Linked DNA regions of Marinomonas mediterranea MMB-1. The protein of the gene in region 1 binds, or shares a complex with, the protein of each later gene. Links are inferred from orthologs where the notes say so. Each region holds a gene or a part of one and is shown on either strand. Other genes may lie near its edges.

What was found.
Region 2: the proteins of trxA (region 1) and trxB are in contact, whole or in part, in a crystal structure (PDB 1F6M), measured with the Escherichia coli proteins. The link is inferred for Marinomonas mediterranea MMB-1 from one-to-one orthologs.

The regions. Positions count from the first base shown.
Region 1 is NC_015276.1:3,235,682-3,246,414, reverse strand. What follows is about bases 4,957-7,699. They hold trxA (thioredoxin TrxA), read left to right. Parts: upstream 4,957-6,036; coding sequence 6,037-6,363; downstream 6,364-7,699. Other genes in these bases: MARME_RS14785 (M23 family metallopeptidase), read right to left, coding at 6,464-7,699; MARME_RS14795 (HAD family hydrolase), read left to right, coding at 5,157-5,870; MARME_RS14800 (DUF484 family protein), read left to right, coding at 4,957-5,157. Also shown: argH (argininosuccinate lyase), read left to right, coding at 1-870; MARME_RS14815 (hypothetical protein), read right to left, coding at 1,014-1,988; LPS translocon maturation chaperone LptM, read left to right, coding at 2,202-2,342; lysA (diaminopimelate decarboxylase), read left to right, coding at 2,354-3,607; dapF (diaminopimelate epimerase), read left to right, coding at 3,624-4,460; more of MARME_RS14800, read left to right, coding at 4,492-4,956; more of MARME_RS14785, read right to left, coding at 7,700-7,843; tyrS (tyrosine--tRNA ligase), read left to right, coding at 7,985-9,289; MARME_RS14775 (AraC family transcriptional regulator), read left to right, coding at 9,495-10,514; MARME_RS14770 (acyl-CoA dehydrogenase family protein), read left to right, coding at 10,688-10,733. UniProt on the Escherichia coli protein: Participates in various redox reactions through the reversible oxidation of its active center dithiol to a disulfide and catalyzes dithiol-disulfide exchange reactions.
Region 2 is NC_015276.1:3,030,513-3,041,264, reverse strand. The notes cover bases 1-2,762. They hold trxB (thioredoxin-disulfide reductase), read left to right. Parts: upstream 1-785; coding sequence 786-1,739; downstream 1,740-2,762. Other genes in these bases: ihfB (integration host factor subunit beta), read left to right, coding at 2,627-2,762; ppa (inorganic diphosphatase), read right to left, coding at 1,820-2,350; MARME_RS13900 (HesA/MoeB/ThiF family protein), read left to right, coding at 1-683. In the rest of the region: more of ihfB, read left to right, coding at 2,763-2,932; MARME_RS13880 (LapA family protein), read left to right, coding at 3,005-3,328; lipopolysaccharide assembly protein LapB, read left to right, coding at 3,335-4,507; pyrF (orotidine-5'-phosphate decarboxylase), read left to right, coding at 4,542-5,246; MARME_RS13865 (ComEA family DNA-binding protein), read left to right, coding at 5,447-5,752; MARME_RS13860 (SulP family inorganic anion transporter), read right to left, coding at 5,880-7,592; MARME_RS13855 (MBL fold metallo-hydrolase), read right to left, coding at 7,619-8,494; excinuclease ABC subunit UvrB, read left to right, coding at 8,827-10,752.

The DNA.
Region 1 (10,733 bases):
GCTTGGTATGAAATGGCGCAACGTGATTATGAGCGTCTATTAGACTGCCGTAAACGAGTCAATATCCTTCCACTTGGTGCAGCTGCGCTTGCTGGAACGACTTACCCAATCGACCGTAACATGACGGCTGAGTTATTGGGTTTCGAACGTCCAACGTATAATTCGTTAGATTCTGTGAGCGACCGTGATTTTGCGATCGAGTTCACGGCCGTTGCCGCGACAACCATGATGCATTTATCTCGTTGGGCTGAGGAAATGGTTATGTGGGCATCCGCACAGTTTAACTTTATTTTCTTGCCCGATCGTTTTTGTACTGGCTCATCGATCATGCCGCAAAAGAAAAACCCAGATGTGCCTGAGTTAGTGCGTGGTAAAACTGGCCGAGTTTATGGTCACCTAATGAGCTTGCTAACCTTGATGAAGTCTCAATGCTTGGCATACAACAAAGATAATCAAGAAGACAAAGAGCCGCTTTTTGATACGGTTGATACGCTTAAAGGGTCATTGCGCGCATTTGCAGACATGATTCCAGCGATCGAAGCTCGCAACGAATATATGTATGAAGCTGCTCGTCGTGGTTTCAGTACCGCAACGGATTTGGCAGACTACCTTGTTCGTAAAGGCGTTGCGTTCCGCGATGCTCATGAAATTGTTGGTAAGGCAGTGGGCTTTGGCGTTGAGCAAAGTAAAGACCTCTCTGAAATGACGCTTGAAGAATTAAAAGGCTTTGGTGACATTATTGAGAACGACGTATTTGATGTGTTGACGTTAGAAGGTTCTGTAGCCGCACGTGATCATGTTGGTGGTACTGCTCCAGCACAGGTGAAACTTGCGATAGAACGAGCTGAAAAAGAGTTGTCAGCGCGCTAATACACGTAATAGAAAGACGAGTGAATAAGCTTTATTGACGACCGTCTGTCACGTACGTAATGAAAGCCGCAGAGGTGATACCTCTGCGGCTTTTTCGCTTTTATCTTGTTTAAAATACGAGATGTCCCTGTAGAAGGGCGAAGTTACTCTTGTGTGAAAAGGCCATTGAGTGGGGATTCAGGCGCCAAAATATCGGTGGTTATATTCAGCTCAAAATGGAACGATTTCGTTTGCCCGTTGCATCCGTCCAATGCGATGACCCAATCATCGTCGCTGCCCAATTCTGGTATTTTCCAACATACACCGTGAATATCGACATATCTCGTGCCATCTCCATCTTCGGTAATGACGTACTCTGTGTCTGACTGCTGACCTTTTAGGTATTCACGTTGATCTTTCTTTGCTTGTTCTATCGCTGCGATTAATTCAGGCGAAAATATGTGTTCATTTTCAGCCTTCGCTTTCGTTGTTGAGATGTCTTGCTGTTCGAAATCGAGCAGTGTCCCTTTTTTTGACATCAATGTCGGTTCATTGCTTTTTGTTGAATCGTGATTCTTTGTTGTTTGTGATGTAGCAGAAGTATTTGAAATTGGCTTTACTGAATTATCGGCTGGGTGGGCAGCTGGGTGTTGAATGGGGGGGGCAGTCTGTAAGCTTTCCCCAATATTTTTAGGGGCTGTATTAGTCGGGGGGGGAGTCAAAGAAAGGTCTGTATCAGGCGTTGTTTCGATTGTAGTTGGGTTGTTGTTTGTTTCTGGCGAGGACGTGTTCTCTGCTGGAATAATTGATTTATGGATTGTCTGTTTAAGATTAGATAGACCCAGGTTAGCTTTAGCTTCTCCAATATTTGTGGTCCGTTGTTCTTTGGTTTTAACGAGAGCATCAGAGTGAAGAATAGAGACTTCTATTGTCCTGGTTGGCTGAGAAGTGGGGTGTGATGTCAATGATATGCTGTCTAACGCATACAGTACTAAAACATGTAATAAGACAGCAATGACAATGACGAACGTAATTTTTATCGCCCTTTTATAGAACGGGGGCGTATTACATTCTGCGAGCTGAAGAATGTCTTCGGGTCGCATATCGTTCGCCTGCTTTTTAATTGCCTCTAACGTCATTAATTAAACATCGTTTTATTGGGTGTGATGACATTACTGCCACCCTGTTTTTTTGCTATTTGGAAAATGGTTCTCATTACTAAGAGACTACATCAAAAGGAGGGATTGCCCAAACGCTTATGTGTTAAGAATGTCGGTTAAATGAAATTACAGGGTTGGGAAACCATAAGCCTACAAGTATACTGTTCAAGATAAAGTTAACTGAGTGCAAAGATGATGTATAGATGGTTATTTGCTTTCGTTTTTATAACGTTGCTAAGTGCTTGTGGTAATAAAGGGGCATTGTATTTACCCGATGAAAAAGCCTCTGAGCCAAATCAAGATACAAGTTCATCGCAAAACGCTCAAAATTGAGGACCCCCCCATTGGATTTTTTTAATTATACCGACCAAACGTTGTTTGCTGAAAATGTATCCTTAGAAACGGTTGCAGAGCAGTTTGGTACCCCTACGTACGTCTATTCTAGAGCAACGTTTGAAAGGCATTACAACGCCTACGCAGATGCGTTTGCTTCTCATCCTACTTTGGTTTGTTATGCCGTAAAAGCGTGTTCCAATATCGCTATATTGAATGTATTGGCTAAACTGGGAGCTGGGTTTGATATTGTATCGATAGGAGAGCTTGAGCGCGTTGTTCGAGCGGGTGGTGATCCATCGAAAGTGATGTTCTCAGGTCTCGGTAAGCAAGAACATGAAATGCGTCGAGCGTTGGAATTGGGGATTCATTGCTTCAATGTTGAATCTGAGCCAGAGTTATATCGCCTTAACAAAGTCGCAGGTGAACTGGGTGTGAAGGCGCCCGTTTCCATGCGCGTGAATCCAGATGTTGATGCCAAAACTCATCCTTACATATCCACTGGACTGAAAGAAAATAAATTTGGTATCGACATCAAAGACGCGCCGAGAATTTATCAAGTTGCAAATGAGATGGCTCACTTAAATGTGATGGGTGTGGATTGTCATATTGGTTCCCAGTTGACGGAACTCAAGCCTTTCCTAGATACATTTGATCGATTGATTACGTTGATTGATGAGCTAGCTGGTCTTGGCATCGAAATCAAACACATGGATTTAGGTGGTGGGTTAGGTGTGCGATACCGTGATGAAGTGCCGCCTGAACCAGCCGATTATGCACAACTAATTTTAGATAAAATGAAAGGGCGCGATATTTCATTAGCGTTTGAGCCGGGGCGCTCTATTGCCGCGAATGCGGGCTTGTTGTTGACGAAAGTCGAGTTTTTAAAGTGTACTGAACACAAAAACTTTGCGGTCATTGACGGTGCTATGAATGACTTAATTCGACCTTCTTTGTACAGTGCGTGGATGAATATCGTTCCTGTTAATTTGGAAGCAACGTCAGAAGGCAAGCGTATCTACGACCTTGTTGGCCCTGTGTGTGAAACGGGTGATTTTTTAGGCAAGGATCGAGAGTTGGATATCCAAGCTGGCGACTTGCTTGCTGTTCGTTCGGCAGGCGCATACGGCTTTACGATGGCATCTAATTACAACAGCCGTAATCGTGCTGCCGAAGTGATGGTAGATGGCGACGTTGCGCACTTGATCCGAGAGCGTGAAGATATAGATCATCAATTGGCTGGCGAACAGCTGTTGCCTGAGTAGGCTCAAGGAGAATAGCGTGTTATTGAAATTCTCTAAAATGCACGGTTTGGGAAACGATTTCGCAGTTGTCGATGCCGTTTCTCGTAAAGTGTATTTCAATAAAGAGCAAATTGAGTTTCTTGGCGATCGAAATCGCGGTATAGGCTTTGATCAGTTGCTCATCGTTGAGCCACCGACCAGTCCTGATATGGATTTTCGCTATCGTATTTACAATTCAAACGGTTCTGAAGTTGAGCATTGTGGTAACGGTGCTCGTTGTTTTGCTAAGTTTGTGATCGAGAAAGATCTGACGAATAAATCGGTGATCAATGTCGAAACAAAACAAGGCCAGATTCAGTTACATGTTCAAGATGATGGCGAAGTAACGGTTGACATGGGCGCGCCGTCATTTGCGCCTGCTGACTTGCCTTTTGATGCAACGGAAAAGCAAGATGACTTATATACTTTAAACCTAGAAGGCTATGGCTCGGTTGAGCTTACACCTGTTTCTGTTGGAAACCCACATGCCGTTATTCGAGTAGATCGATTGACGGATGAGATAGTATCGACAGTAGGTCCGCTCGTTGAATCTCACTCAGCGTTTCCAGCCAATGTAAATGTTGGTTTTATGGAAGTGATGAGTCGCGATGAAGTCAATCTGCGTGTATACGAGCGCGATGTAGGTGAGACGCAAGCATGCGGAACCGGTACATGTGCAGCGATTGTTGCAGGAATTCGTCAAGGTTGGTTGAATTCGAAAGTAACCGCGCACCTGCTTGGTGGGGATTTAAGAATCGAATGGCAGGGCGAAGGCTCTCCTATTATGATGACTGGCCCAGCCACTAAGGTATTTGAAGGCCAAATATACCTTTAAAACGTTTAACATAGTACAGGTGTAGTATCGAATGAAAGATGAGGATGTCGTAGAGTACCTTAAGAATACACCGGACTTTTTTGTTCGAAATGCAAACTTGCTGGAATCTATGACGGTCCCTCATCCGGTTCATGGTGGTGCAATCTCTTTGTTGGAGCGGCAAGTTCAGCTTTTGCGTCAAACGTCCGAGAGTCATCGTAGTCAATTTGATGTACTGGTTAATGTTGCGCGTGAAAACGAAGCAACCATGAAAAAAAGCCGTCGCGTTGTTGTCAATGGGCTCGGGTGTGAGTCGCTCGACGATTTTGCTGCGATGATTGATGACGTGATTAGAGAGGAGTTTGATATTCCTTTGCGATCGCTGATCTTGTTCTCTGATACAGAAATCAATTCTTCTGTAAGAACAGCGACATGGGACGAAGCGGGCGAGTTGTTAAAAGAAATGCTGTCCAAAGGCGGATGTTATTGCGGTGTACTTTCGATCGAGGAATCAAAATTTCTTTTTCCGGCTCACAGTGACGAAGTGATGTCATCAGCGGTGCTACCGTTAATATCGAGAGAAAACGGCCAAATTCACTATCATGGTGTATTGGCGCTTGGTTCACGAAGACTTAATGATTTTGATAAGGAAAAAGGCGCCTTGTTCCTCGATTACTTGTCAGATTTACTCAGTGCAATCTTAATGAGGCTCTTGTAATGACGTTAATCACCTTTGATTTAGATAATACATTGTGGGACGTTGATCCTGTTATTGTGAGAGCCAATCACGCGATGGAAGCGTGGTTTGAGGAGCGTTTTCCTGGTTTTCATGACATGTTTGATGCAAGCGCCTATGAAAAAATTAAATCAGAGGTGATCGATAACGCACCGAATGTAGCTCATGATGTCAGTGAAATACGCAAACGAATTTATGTGAAAGCCTTTCGTGAATACGGTTTGCCAACGGAAGAGGCTCGCCAAATATCTCAGTCTGCGTTCGATCACTTTTATGCTTGGCGTCAAAAAGTAGATTTGTATCCCGAAGCAAAAAGTTCGATAGCGGTCCTAGCGGAGCATTATCGAATGGGCGTCATTACCAATGGAAATGCGGATGTTTACCACCCATCTGTCGGTTTAGGTGCCTACTTTGAATTTGCATTGCGTGCTGATGAAGTTGGAAGAGCGAAGCCTAACCCCGAAATTTTTGAAGCGGCTGCGGTTCAAGCCGATGTAGATACGAAGGATATTATTCATATTGGCGATCATCCTATAGATGATGTTCAAGGTGCGGCTCAAGCCGGATGTCGAACAATTTGGTTTAATCGACATGGCGCGCGGCATTGGAAGACCGATTGGGATATGAAGCCGGATTCCGAGGTGCACTCGTTGCGTGAATTGCCGACGGCGATTGCCGAGCTTGGTGTTTTCTAACTCCCCGTAATGTTTGTAACCATTTGAGTGTGGCTGAATTTAACCGCTTAATTCAACAAATAGTATGCACCTATTAAGTTGTTAGTCGTAAATGATTTTTCATTATCGGGATTGATGCTACACTATGCCCATTATTTAAAAGTATTAACTGTTTAAGGAAACTCTAATGAGCGAAAACATTCTTAACATTACTGATGCTCAGTTTCAAAGCGAAGTTCTTGAATCTGACGTTCCTGTTATTGTTGATTTCTGGGCACCTTGGTGTGGTCCATGTAAAATGATTGCACCTATCCTTGCGGACGTCGCTGATGAGTTCGAAGGTAAGGTTAAAGTCGTTAAACTGAATGTTGATGAAAACACAGAAACGGCTCCTAAATACAATGTTCGCGGTATTCCTACGCTAATCATCGTTAAAGGTGGTGAAGTGGCTGCGACTAAAGTTGGTGCAGTTACAAAGTCTCAACTTATCGACTTTGTTCAAAGCGCGCTTTAAATTACGAGAGTACGTTTTTATCAAAAAAGCAGCTAATTTAGCTGCTTTTTTTTGGTCTTATGGTTTTCATTAGACAATATTATTTTTTCCAAATGCGCTTCTAAAATGTTGTGGCGTGTCGCTTCGATATCACCTCGTTTTTCTGCCCGAATGCGTCGGAATAATGCTGACTAAGCTCCGTCATTACACTTCTAGCATACGGCAAATACTTTTTTAATGAGTCTTTGCTCATCGGAGAATCATGCGGTATCTCGACAGTCATAGGGTCTTTGTGAATGCCATTAATACGAAATTCAAAATGCAAATGGGGGCCGGTAGCCCAACCTGTTTGGCCAACGAAGCCAATTAAGTCTCCTTGTTCTATATAACGGTTTGCTTGTAAGCCTTTTTTAAATCCTTGTAAATGGGCGTACAGTGTTGAGTAGCCCTGTCCATGCTCGATAATAATCGTGTTCCCATATCCTTTGAGTTCGCCAACGTATTTGACTTTACCTGCACCTGCTGCCTTTACTGGAGTGCCGCTTTTGGCGGCGTAGTCGACGCCTTGATGGGGTTGCGATGTCTTAAAAATAGGGTGCAGTCTATTTGGGTTGAATTTAGATGATATACGAGTGAAGTCGACGGGACTTCGTATAAAAGCTTTTCGCATCGACAGTCCGTCTGGTGTGTAATAATTAAACTCATCGCCGTCATCATAACGAATAGTTTGGAAGCTTCTGCCTATATTAATAAAGTTCGCCGCTATAATATTGCCTGTTCCTAACACTTCGCCTTCTAATTCATTCTCTTCGTAAAGTAGGCTAAACGAATCGCCTTTTCGTATATCGGTCGCAAAGTCTATGTCCCACGCAAATATTTGTGTGAGTTGAATGAGTACGGATTGTGGAATCCCCGCCTTTATCCCATCGACAAAGATAGAGTTTGTGATTGTGACCTCTTTATAGATCTGTTTCGTTTCGGGCTTAGTAAGCTGTACTACGAATGAAAACTGACCATCTTGCTGCCGCTCATATAAAGTTCGTTTCAGCTTGCTTTGAATATAGGTTAATTCTTTTAGCCGTCCTTCTGGGAACTCTGCTTTAACGTTTAGGGTTTGTCCTGGTTGTATCCTCAGTAGCTCAGAATTTGCGTCACGGGCATTGGCCACACGGTAAACATCTTGTTGAGAGATCCCCATACTAGAAAGAACAGTCGACAGAGAATCCCCTGAGGCAATGGTGATCGTTTGCTCTATGATGTCTTTTTTATTGTTTTTTAAATGTTGGGGTGTCGCGACCTCGTACAAGCCGTTTTTTGTTGGAGTCGTGCCGAGTGCTTCTTTAGATGAGGCTGTCTTTGATATTTGGATCTGTTGTTGGGGGCGTGGGCTGTCATTGCTAACTGAGCCACCATATACAGCATACAGTGCGAACGATAGGGCGAAAATAAAAGAACCTAGCGCAAGCATTAAGATGGTTTTTTGAGAAAATTTGTTGATCAAGCGTAATTACCGCAATTTCTTTGAATTAATCCTTATCATCCTAACAACATTGCTTTTATAATTGAACGCTTTGTAATCTTGGGCGGAGTAAAAGTCGCCTAATTAACTCATTCTTAATTATTTGAATAACGGATCGAAAACATGACGGTAGGCATTAACGACCTTTTGGCGGATTTACAGGCTCGCGGGCTGATTGCGCAAATGACAGCGGAAGAAGAGCTGCGTGCTCATTTGGAAACTGGTAGTCGTACTCTTTATTGTGGCTTCGATCCAACTGCTGACAGTCTTCATTTAGGTCACCTTGTGCCTTTACTTGTGCTGAAGCGTTTCCAAGACGCAGGGCATAATCCAATTGCGTTAGTTGGCGGCGCGACAGGACTGATCGGCGATCCTAGCTTTAAGGCGGCAGAGCGTCAATTAAATACGGCTGACGTGGTTGCTGGATGGGTCGATAAAATTCGTGGGCAGGTGAGTCAATTTGTTCAGTTTGATGAAGTAACTAACCCTGCACGTGTTGTTAATAACCTTGATTGGGCCGGTGAAATGAATGTGTTGGATTTCCTACGTGAAATCGGTAAGCACTTTTCAGTTAACGCCATGATTAACAAAGAATCGGTACAACAACGCTTGAATCGTGAAGGTGCTGGCATTTCGTTCACAGAGTTTTCATATGCTCTACTGCAAGGTATGGACTTTGCAGAATTAAATCGTGCTTATGGTTGTACGCTTCAGATTGGTGGTAGCGACCAATGGGGTAATATTGTTGGGGGTATTGATCTTTCGCGCCGTCAAAATCAATCTCAAGTATTTGGTTTGACTGTACCTCTTGTTACAAAATCGGATGGTACTAAATTCGGAAAAACAGAGTCTGGCGCGGTATGGCTTGATCCTAAGAAAACGTCTCAATATGCTTTCTACCAATTCTGGATGAATACGGCGGATGCAGATGTATACAAGTTCCTTAAGTACTTTACCTTCCTGACGATGGAAGAGATTGATGCGATTGAGCAAGCAGATAAAGAAAGTACAGGCAAGCCACAAGGCCAGTCTATTCTTGCTCGTGAAGCAACTAAGCTAGTTCATGGTGAAGAAGGGCTTGCAGCGGCTGAGCGTATTACTCAAGCGTTGTTCAGTGGGAAAGCGGATCAGTTGAGTGAACAGGATCTAGAGCAAATCAAGTTAGATGGATTGCCAAGCAGCTCACTTGTTGAGGCAAACCTAGCAGAAACGCCTCTAACGTCTTTACTAGCGGAAGCCGGACTTGCTGCATCAGGCAAGCAAGTTAAAGATGCGCTTCAACGTAATTCAGTCTTTGTTAATGGCGTTGCTAAGGGAATAGCAGATAACATGTCTGCATCTGATATCTTTGCGGCGGATAATGGCTACTACGGCAAGTACTTCCTTGTGAAGCTAGGTAAGAAGAAACATCACTTATTTACGCTTTAGTCATTAAGGCTTGGTGTATCGAAATAATAAAAAAGGCGCTTAGGCGCCTTTTTACGTTTATGGCTTCAATTCGTGGAATATAGTAAAGGACTATAATAGTCTGATTGCCATAAGTGGATACCAAAATATTTGTCGCTATGCCGTTGATCGTAACGTTAATAGTGCTATCTTACTTACCTACCTAATTTAATCACTAGGGAAGGCCATGCCTCGAATCAGAGAAACCCTGACAACATCTAACCACTATATTGGCAGACTTTATCGTCTTGCTGTCGAAAAAGGCTTAGATGCAGATTCTCTTTTTAGAGAGGCTGATTTGTCTCCTAGCGTTGTTGATGATCCTAATTTACAGATAGAAATTGAAAAATTAGCGGGTGTTGTTGAAGGAATCTGGACCCTTCTTCAGGATGAATCAATGGGATTGTCTCGATCACCACTTCCTGCGGGTTCGTTTTTTATGATGGGGCGAGTGACTGTACATGAAGAAACGTTAGGTAAAGCGCTTTATTTAGCCGCCCGTTTTTATAACATGATCTCAAATGCTTATGAAATGGCGTTGATTGAAACGGAGGATCGCGCGACCTTAGAGTTTAGGATGGCAGACCTAGATCTTGATTCCTCTCATTTGTTTTCCGATATGACGCTTTTGGCATGGCACAGCTATTCCTCATGGCTCATACAGGAGCGTATCCCTTTACTTGAAGTTTGTTTTCCTTATGCGGAGCCTTTTGAACAACATGATTATGTTGAACTCTATCCGTGTGAGCGTCGATTTAATCAACCTGTGCTTTCAATTACTTTTAGTAATGTGTTTTTAGATTGCGAAAACAGGCAAAGCTTAGATTCGTTAAAAGCCTATATGAAGCGTTGCCCGATTGAATTGTTTTTAAAACAGCCAGGAGACATTAGTGTTGCCAGTGATTTGCGTTCCTTGCTTAGTAAGTCCTTTGAAGAAGGCTTTCCTACCATCGATGAGGCTGCGAAAACGCTTCATATGTCCCGTCGAACGCTTATACGCAAGTTAGACAAAGAAGAAACGTCCTATCAGGAAGTTAAAGATCGGATGCGTATGGATAGGGCTTGTTTTTGGCTTGCTCAGAACGGCGTGTCTATTCATAAGGTCGCTGAAAAAGTGGGCTTTTCGGATGCGGCTGTCTTTTCTAGGGCGTTTCGTAAGTGGCTGGGGTGTACACCGACCGAGTATCGAGACCGATTTTTTAGTTAAGCAGCTTGGTATTTGTCATAATTGGCTTTACTGGCACTTTATGCAAAGTAAATCGGCATTTCATGCTATTTCTACTCTCCTTACTATCACGTAAATTTCTATAAAGACACAACGAAAAAGCCCTTCACTCAAAGGTCGTCGTTCCAAGTCATAATAATTAGAGGAATTTACGCATGAGTAACTATTCACAAGACTCTGTATCGGCAGAAGCTCTCAAAG
Region 2 (10,752 bases), 200 kb from region 1 along the record:
TTAATCTTAGTAGTAAACGTGCATTAATTGTAGGTGTTGGTGGGTTAGGTAACATTGCGGCGACGTATTTAGCAGGCGCAGGCGTTGGCACGTTAACCTTGTTGGACGACGATTGTATTGAAGAAAGCAATTTACCTAGACAAGTTCTATTTAATGAGAGCAATGTCGGCGAAAGTAAGGCGAAAGCGGCTAAAGATTTGTTAAACGCAAAAGCATCTGACGTTACGATCAATGCAGTCGAGAGTAAATTAAACGAGCACAATGCGGAGGCATTGGTCTCGGAAGTGGACGTTGTATTAGACTGCACAGACAATTTTAAAACGCGTAAATTACTGCATAGAGCCTGCTATAAGGCTAAGGTTTCTTTAGTAAGTGGTGCGGCCATTCGTTGGGAAGGGCAGTTGATCACGTTTCGATACGACACAGATGCGTCTCCTTGCTATGAATGTTTGTACCCAGAGTTGTCCGATCAAGCGTTAAGTTGTAATGAAAACGGCATAATGGGTCCAGTTGTGGGGGCAATGGGGGTGATGCAGTCTCTCGATGCTGTAAAACTGTTGAGTGACAAAGGTGAAGTTGCTCACGGTCGTTTGAAGATTTTTGATGGGTTTGCTGGAAGCTGGCGTGAAATGACCTTAACGCAAGATCCAGAATGTGCGTTATGTGCGCTTGAAAAATCATAGCGAGTCCCTATTTAAACAATTAAAGAAATTCTCTAAGCATTTGGCGTTTTTTCCGTTATCATCTCGCCAAATGATATTACAAGCCTTTTAAGGAGCGCTTAAATGAGCGAAGTTAAACACGCAAAATTATTGATCTTAGGTTCAGGCCCAGCGGGTTATACCGCCGCAGTCTACGCAGCACGTGCAAACCTAAGCCCTGTTATGGTGACAGGAATGCAAATGGGCGGCCAGCTAACGACCACGACCGAAGTGGACAATTGGCCTGGTGATGATCAAGGCGTTCAAGGTCCAGAGCTTATGGAACGTATGCGTAAGCATGCAGAGCGTTTCGAAACTGAAATTATTTTTGATCATGTCGGTAAAGTGGATCTGCAACAGCGTCCATTCCGTCTTGAAGGTGACAGCGGTGTCTACACATGTGATGCGTTGATCATTGCGACGGGTGCAAGTGCACAATACCTTGGTCTAGAAAGCGAAACTAAGTTTATGGGACAAGGCGTTTCTGCTTGTGCCACTTGTGATGGCTTTTTCTATCGCGGTAAAGACGTAGCTGTAATCGGTGGCGGCAACACTGCTGTTGAAGAGGCGCTTTACCTTGCCAACATAGCGAACTCAGTGACGGTTGTTCATCGTCGTGACAAGTTCCGTTCTGAGAAGATTTTGTCTGACAAGCTGCTTGAGAAAGCAGAAAACGGCAATGTAAAAATCGAATGGAACTCTCAACTTGACGAAGTATTGGGTGATGATGCGGGTGTAACAGGCATTCGTATCCTAAATAACCAATCTGGTGAGAAGAAAGATCTTGAAATTGCAGGTCTATTTGTTGCGATTGGTCACAAGCCAAATACAGACATCTTTGAAGGCCAGCTAGAAATGAAAGATGGCTATATTAAAGTTCAGTCAGGTTTGGAAGGTAACGCGACTCAAACGAGCATCCCAGGCGTTTATGCTGCGGGTGACGTTATGGACCATATCTACCGTCAAGCAATTACATCTGCGGGTACAGGCTGTATGGCTGCCCTTGATGCAGAAAAATTCCTAGACGATATGGAATAATCTGTAACGCATTACAGAACGAAAAAAGCCGATGCAAATGATATTTGCATCGGCTTTTTTGTAGCAGTTAAATCGCTGAATTATTGAGCGTTATACGCTTCAACACCTTCAACGAGTGCTTTGCGTGCTTCGTCAGCATTCGCCCAGCCATCAACTTTAACCCACTTACCTTTCTCAAGTGTCTTGTAGTTTTCGAAGAAGTGTTCGATTTGGTCACGTAGAAGCTGAGGAATGTCTTCAACGTCTTGGACGTTAGCGTATTCTTTGCTTAGTTTCTCGTGTGGTACAGCAACCAATTTTGCGTCTACACCCGCTTCGTCTGACATGTTTAGAACGCCAACAGGACGACAACGAATAACAGAACCCGCTACAACAGGGTAAGGCGTGATAACCAATACGTCGACTGGGTCGCCGTCGTCAGCAAGAGTATTGTTAACGTAACCGTAGTTTGCAGGGTAGAACATTGGAGCAGTCATGAAACGGTCAACGATTAGAGCGTCCATGTCTTTGTCTACTTCATACTTAACGGGGTTCGCTTCAGCTGGGATTTCGATGATTACGTTGATATCGTTTGGCACATCGCGGCCAGCAGGAATGTTATTAAAGCTCATTGTGTGTCTTCCAATGGTGTTATAAATGCCGAGCATTATAGAAGTTGGGAAGTCTTCGAACAAGTGCCTCGTCCTTTATTGCGACTATAGTTTGACGTTTTCTTCTCAGCTGTTTATTTGAGGGTGAGGTCGATTTATGAGGCGAAAAAGCGAATATTCGTAAAAAATAATAGAAAAAGTTAAGAAAAAGGGGGAGAGTTACGCTATAAGTTATTGCTTTCTTTCCAGATTTAGCTAATCTTAGCAAAGTGATCAAATTCTAGTCGAGAGGACGAGATGACGAAATCTGAGCTGATAGAAATGTTAATCGATCAGCAATCTCATTTGCCTGTGAAAGATGTGGAGCTCGCAATAAAAGCGGTTCTGGATCATATGTCTGAATCTTTGGCAAATGGTGAGCGCATCGAAATTCGCGGCTTTGGTAGTTTCTCACTGCACTATCGAGCACCAAGAGTAGGCCGCAACCCAAAAACGGGTGAATCTGTGGAACTTACCGCTAAATATGTTCCGCATTTTAAGCCCGGTAAAGAACTGCGAGAACTCGTAAATTTGGATGATACAGCTCATCATGAGCTTAATTAATGTGTAAGCGTACTCGAAATTTACACCAGACAACGGCATAATGTAGCGACAGTATTTTTAGGTGGGGACATTATGTTGAAATGGCTTAAACGCGTGCTGTTAGCCGCGTTGCTTATCGTTTTTCTAGTTGTCGGTGTGTTTTTCTCTATTCGCAACCCACAATTGATTACTTTGGACCTCGTTGTATGGCATGGTCCAGAGTTAAGTATCGCTCTCTACCTTATCTTAGCCTTCGCTGCTGGCGCTATTGTTGCCTTGCTGGCAAGTTCTGTTACGCTATTACGTTCTGACCGCCAAATAAAACTCCTATCCAAAAAGCTTGATAAAAATAGATCTGAGTTAGACTCTCTTCGCAAAGCCTCTCTGACGAAAGAGCTTGCGGTTAGCGAGGAGTAGACACACTTGACCGAGTTGGGGTTGTTTCTTGTTCTTTTTATTGCTCTGTTCGTTGGATGGGTGATGGGACGACGTCGTTCTGAAAAGCCGACGAAGCAAGAACTCAAAACCATTTCTTCAGACTACTTTCGTGGTTTAAATCACTTATTGAACGGGCAACAGTCCGAAGCGATTGACGCGTTTGTAGACTCTCTGGAAGTCAACTCCGAAACCTTTGATATTCACCTAACCCTCGGGAATTTGTTTCGAAAAAAAGGTGAGATAGAGAAGGCCATTAATGTCCATCAAAACTTGTTGGCACGTCCAGACATTGGTGAGCGTGAAATGCGCTTGGTTCAATTAGAACTGGCAAGTGACTTTATGTCAGCGGGTTTGCTAGACCGTGCGGAACGGTTGCTATTAAACATTGCTGCTAGAAAAACAGAGTTTCAAGCGCAAATCCTCACTTTACTCATCGACTTATATGAGTTTGAGCAAAGTTGGGACAAGGCCATTCGGATCAGCGAGCAATCACAAAAAGCAAAGCCGTCGGTAAAAGAAGCGCAACGTTTGGCACACTTTCACTGTGAGCTGGCGCAAGTTCAAGTAAAGAAAGAACAATGGAAACAAGCATTCACTCATTTTCGTAACGCGTTGGATGCGGACCCCAAATGTGTTCGTGCCAGTGTTGGTATGGCAGAGGTATTGTGTGAGCAAAGGCGTTACCGTGATGCCATAAAAGAGCTTAAAAACGTCGCGGAACAAGATCCTGATTTTATCCCTGTTATATTACCTAACTTAAAAGACGCGTATCAAAGGGTGTGGTCTGGAAGTGGCTATCACCAATTTCTGGTTGAGCAAAATAAAGACCATTCATCGGCGTCCTTAATTTTGGCGCTCGCTAAGCACTATGCTCAGGATGATAAACGGTTTGCAGAGCAGTTTTTGATTGAACAGCTTCGCATTCACCCTACAATTAAAGGGTTTAAAGAGCTCATTCAAATGCAACTCTCTGAAAGTCAGGGCGTCAACGAGCAGCATTTGAATGTCCTTTTTGAGCTGATCGATCAGCTTACGAAAGCGAAGCATAAATTCCAGTGCCGCCAATGTGGCTTTTCTGGGCATCAACTACACTGGCAATGTCCGAGCTGTAAAAGCTGGGGATCAGTGAAACCTATACACGGTCTTGAAGGCGAATAATCTCAAGGCGAAATTGAAAGAAAGAGGAATACGAATGACCTGCCAATCCCCAATTGTGGTGGCTTTAGATTTTCCAACACCTGCTCAAGCAATCGATATGGCGAAACGCTTAGATCCAGCCCTTTGTCGAGTAAAGGTCGGGAAAGAATTATTTACTAAAGCAGGTCCTGCAATTTTAGATGAATTGCATGCATTAGGGTTTGATATCTTTTTGGATCTTAAATTCCATGATATCCCTAATACGGTTGCAAACGCGGTGTCTGTTGCGGCCAAAGCGGGGGTTTGGATGGTGAATGTTCATGCATCTGGCGGTCGTCGTATGATGGAAGCTTCCGCAAATGCGCTGGCTAACATCCAAGATCATAATACCTTGCTGATTGCTGTAACGGTATTGACGAGTATGGATCAGACGGACTTGCAAGAAATTGGTATCGATTTGTCTCCAAGAGATCATGTCTTGCGCCTAGCAAATTTGGCGAAGTCGTCTGGCATGGACGGCGTAGTCTGCTCCGCACAAGAGTCTCAAATGTTGTCATCTGAGCTTGGCAAAGATTTTGTACTTGTAACACCGGGAATTCGCCCTATTGGATCTGATCAAGGTGATCAAAAACGCATTTTAACGCCCGCTGAAGCAATGGTGCAGGGCAGCCACTATTTGGTCATGGGTCGTCCAATTACTCAGGCCGCTGACCCAATTGCTGTGTTGATGCAAACGAACAAAGACCTCGGTGTTGCTTAGTGTAAGCTTAGCTTGAGCAACTACCGCGCTGCTTTTTCTGGCGAGAAGCGAAGATCTTTCTAGTAAGCTGTTGAGTTAAACGAGCAATCGAGCTAGGCTATCACGTAAGCCGACTCAGGTGAGTCGGCTTTTTTGTGTCTTTTAAAGACGTTTTACTGTGAAACCATGAAGGTTTCGAATTCAGATAAGGAAGTTAAAATATGCTAAATACCGCCATTCAATTATGGGCGCGCACTGCTGCGTGTGCCACACTCTTACTCTCTCTATTGTGTTTCTCGACCGCTGCACTTGCGGTAACGCCACTGGACGTTAATGCTGCGACCGCAGAGGAACTTGCGTTGATATTAAAGGGTGTGGGAACCTCAAAAGCCCAAGCCATTGTCACGTACCGTAATGAACACGGTGCATTTGCAAGCATCGAAGATCTCGTGAATGTAAAAGGCATCGGCTCATCGTTACTGGAAAAGAATCGCAGCTTTATTCGAGTCGCGAAAGAAACGGACTAGTCGTTAATTTGTACTAGTTTGTTCTCTTCAGCACTTCCTCATGTGCGTGCCTGCTGAAAAGTACGTTTAGCATGGGGAAGTGCGTTTAGTGGCTCCTTTCACTGATAAGCTCAACTAACAAATTCAGCTAAGAAGCCTCTAACAATGTTTCGACGGCTTGATGTTGGGTTAAAAAAATGTCGCCGGACAAATGCTGAATAAAAGTGGTGTTCTTCAGTTTGTCCATGACAGGGCCTTTGACTTCAGAAAGGTGCAGCTTTATCCCTGCTGATTGCAACCGAGCGTGGATCATTTCAATACTTTCCAGTGCACTCGAGTCAATCATATTAATAGCAGTGCACATCAGAACAACATGCTTAACATCGCACTGGTGGGCAACTAAGTAATTTACTCTGTCTTCTAAAACTCGTGCATTGGCAAAAAACAGATTCTCATCGATTCGCACTGTAATGATAGAAGGGTGTGTTTCTACCTCAAACCGTTTTATGTTTCGAAAGTGCTCTGTCCCTGGTACTTTGCCGACGACGGCGATGTGAGGGTGACTGGTATGCCATAGAAATAGCATAACCGAGAGCCCAACGCCGGTCATAATGCCCGCCTCGACACTGACTAATAGTACGACTAAAAACGTGGCGATCATCGCCGCCGCGTCGTGTTTTGAGTACTTCCAAACCGATAGAAACGTTTTGATATCGATAAGTTGTACAACAGAAACAATAATAGTCGCAGCAAGCACCGCATTGGGTAGATAATAAAAAGCGTCGGTTAAATAACTGAGCGTAATCAAGATAAATAAGGCGGTTAAAATGCCTGTCATAGGAGTTCGAGCACCAGCATCGAAGCTGACCACAGAGCGAGAGAACCCACCCGTTACTGGGAAGCCCGTACTCATGGCGGAGCTAATATTCGCAGCGCCAAGGCCGATAAGTTCCTGGTTTGGGTCGATACTTTGTCGTCGCTTTGCTGCAAAAGATTGTGCGACCGACACAGATTCAACAAATCCTACAATACTAATGAGCACAATAGAGGGAAGTAGTTCAGATAGTGTGCTCATTTCCCACTCAGGAAAAGCGAATGCAGGTAGGCCATTTGGTACGACACCAACGACACTCACGTCCGCTTTGATCAGTTCAAACCAAATAACCGAAAGCGTTGCTAATAAAACGACAAAGACAGGTGAGGCTTTGGCGACCAATTGGCTCGTGTTTCGAGCGAGACCGAAGCGTTGTAGCATCTCAGGTAAGTAACGTCTAAACCCAATGAGCACGGTAATGGAAGCTACTCCAAGAGCAAAGGTAACATAGTTACTGTTTGGAGCGTTTTCCGCCAAAGAGTGCATGAGCTCAGGCAAATTGTGCCCATTGGCGCGAATACCCAATAAGTGCTTAAACTGCCCGACCGCAATGATGATCGCAGAAGCACTGATAAAGCCCGATATGACAGGGTGGCTAAGAAGGTTCGCTAAGAACCCCAGTTTTAACATGCCCATTCCGAGCAGAAACAGGCCAGACGTTCCCGCCAAGAGAATCGTTATAGCGGTATATTCTGCCGTCCCGGGGGCGGCGAACTCCAACGCAGCGGCGCCAGTCATCATAGAGACAACCGCCACTGGGCCGACGGCAAGCGTGCGGCTGGAACCAAATATAGCATACGCCACAAGCGGCAAAATGCTGGCGTATAGACCGACTTCTGGCGATAACCCTGCGAGCATGGCGTACGCAAGACTTTGGGGGATCAGCATAACAGTGACGATAACGCTTGCTACCAAGTCGGCTTGAAAGTCCGACTTTTGATAGGTCTTTAGCCAGCTAATGGCAGGGATATACCGGTCAATATTCATTTCGGTTCGCTTCTTTTGCTTGATTTCTAAACGGCGTTTAACGGTATTTTTAAATAACGAATGCCGTTGTCTTCAGCTGGTGGTAGCTCGCCCGCTCGCATGTTTACTTGCACTGAGGGAAGAATCAGTTTCGGCATGCTAAGTGTTTTGTCCTTCGTCGTGCGCATCTCACAAAACTCGCCTTCGGAGACACCGCTATGAATGTGTGCATTTGAGCGCTTTTGTTCAGCCACCGTCGTCTCCCATTGGTACTCATCTCGACCGGGGGCTTTGTAGTCATGACACATAAAGAGTCGAGTGCTGTCGGGGAGGGCGAAAATACGTTGTATGGATCGATACAAGGTACTGGCATCGCCACCGGGGAAATCACATCGTGCAGTGCCGTAGTCAGGCATGAATAACGTGTCGCCTACAAACGCAGCGTCTCCGATGTTATAGGTCACGCATGCAGGGGTGTGGCCAGGTGTGTGCATGACCTCAATGGACAGATCGCCCAACGGCAGGCTTTGCGCATCGGACACGAGAACATCAAACTGCGAACCATCTCTTAAAAACTCGGGTTCAGCGTTAAACAAGCTGCCAAATGTCGTTTGTATGGTGGTAATGTGATCGCCGATCACAATGTCGCCACCTAGCTTCGATTTGAGATACGGTGCCGCAGATAAGTGATCAGCGTGAACGTGAGTTTCTAATATCCATTTTAGCGTTAAGTCATATTGCTTGATGTGCTCGATTATTTGATCGGCAGAATCAGAGCTGGTTCTGCCTGATGCGGCATCATAATCCAACACCGAATCAATGATGGCACACTCGAGAGACTTTGGGTCTGTTACGGCGTAAGACACGGTGAACGTTGCTTCGTCGAAGAAAGCAGTAACAAGTGGTTGGTCTGATAATGGCATGTGATTACCTTTAATATGGTTATAAGGTTATTTCTAAATAGAATATACTAAGTTTTTATATTAGTAAAACCTGATTTAATGCGTATATCTTATTAAAGCGGCTTAGTTCTATAGATTTGGTTATATGGGATGGTGGATCTAGCGTACATTTCGAGTGCATTTCTAGTTCACCAAACTGACACCTCGCGTGCGCTGCGAGTTCGAGAGCGACAGACAGTGTTTTTTTAAGTCAATCTTAGGAATCAGCTCGGACGAGAAAGCGAATTTTGCTAAGATAGGGAGGTTGGATAATAGTGATCAACATGAACCAAACTTGAGAGTAGGAAGCCGACGTGACTCAACAATTTGAAGTAGTATCAGCGTATCAACCTGCTGGTGACCAGCCAACCGCCATTGCGAAACTGACTCAAGGCATAGAGGCTGGATTAGCGCATCAGACATTGTTGGGTGTAACGGGCTCTGGTAAAACGTTTACGGTTGCAAATGTTATCGCGAACGCAAAGCGACCTACCATCATCATGGCGCACAACAAAACGCTGGCGGCTCAGCTTTATGGCGAGTTCAAAGAGTTCTTTCCAAATAACGCCGTTGAATATTTTGTGTCTTACTACGATTACTACCAACCAGAAGCCTATGTAGCGGCATCCGATACCTTTATCGAGAAAGACGCATCGGTAAACGAACACATTGAACAAATGCGCTTATCTGCAACAAAAGCCTTGCTTGAGCGCGAAGACGTTATTATCGTCGCAACGGTTTCTGCCATATACGGTTTGGGTGATCCGCAGTCCTATTTGAAAATGATGCTTCACCTTGATCGCGGAGACCGAATTGATCAACGCGCCGTATTACGTCGTTTAGCGGAGCTACAGTATTCGCGCAATGATTTAGTGTTCGAACGAGGGAATTTTCGAGTACGTGGTGACGTGATTGATGTGTTTCCAGCTGATTCGGAAGACACGGCGTTTCGTATTGAGTTGTTTGACGACGAAGTCGATAACTTGTCGATTATTGATCCATTGACCAATAAAACGATTCGAAAAGTCCCCAGAATCACTATCTACCCAAAAACTCATTATGTCACGCCTCGCGAGACCATCGTTGATGCCATTGAAAGAATAAAAACGGAACTCGATCAACGACTAGAACAGCTTAAATCGCTGAATAAACTCGTCGAGTTACAGCGTTTAGAACAACGTACGAATTACGATTTAGAAATGATGCAAGAGCTGGGTTATTGCTCTGGTATCGAAAACTACTCCCGTTATCTATCAGGTCGCCCCGAAGGCTCACCGCCACCGACCTTGTTTGATTACCTCCCTGCTAATGCCTTACTCGTGATAGATGAATCTCACGTTACCGTGCCACAAGTTGGCGCTATGTATAAAGGTGACCGTTCTCGTAAAGAAAACTTAGTGGAATACGGGTTCCGCTTACCGTCAGCATTGGACAACAGACCAATGCGCTTTGAAGAATGGGAATCGATCAAACCGCAGACTATTTTTGTGTCGGCGACCCCCGGCAAGTACGAAGCAGAACATCAGGATTGGGTGGTTGAGCAGATTGTTCGACCGACGGGGTTGATTGATCCAGAGGTAGAAATTCGTCCAGTCGCCACACAGGTGGACGATCTTTTATCAGAGATTAACCTTCGTCTTCCGACAGGCGAACGTATATTGGTCACGACACTGACCAAACGTATGGCCGAAGACTTAACCGATTACCTATACGAACACGGCATTCGGGTGCGTTACCTCCATTCAGATATTGATACCGTGGAACGAGTTGAAATCATCCGAGATCTTCGATTGGGTGAGTTTGATGTATTGGTCGGGATCAACCTACTTCGTGAAGGTTTAGATATTCCAGAAGTCAGTTTGGTCGCGATTCTCGACGCAGACAAAGAAGGCTTTTTACGCTCTGACCGTTCATTGATTCAGACCATTGGTCGAGCGGCTCGTAATGTGAACGGTAAAGCCATCTTATACGCAGATAGAATTACCGGTTCAATGGGGCGTGCCATTGAAGAAACAGACCGCCGCCGTGTGAAACAGCAAGCGTTTAACGAAGAGCACGGCATTGTTCCAAAAGGCATTACCAAATCGGTAGAAGACATCATGGAAGGCGCGTACAACCCCGGCGCAGGTAAAGGTCGAGGCAAGCAAACGCGTAAAGTGGCTGAGGCTTCAAAAGACTATCAAGTCGAAAGCATGGACGATGTGGCAGAAGTACGTAAGGCGATTATTAAACTGCAAAAA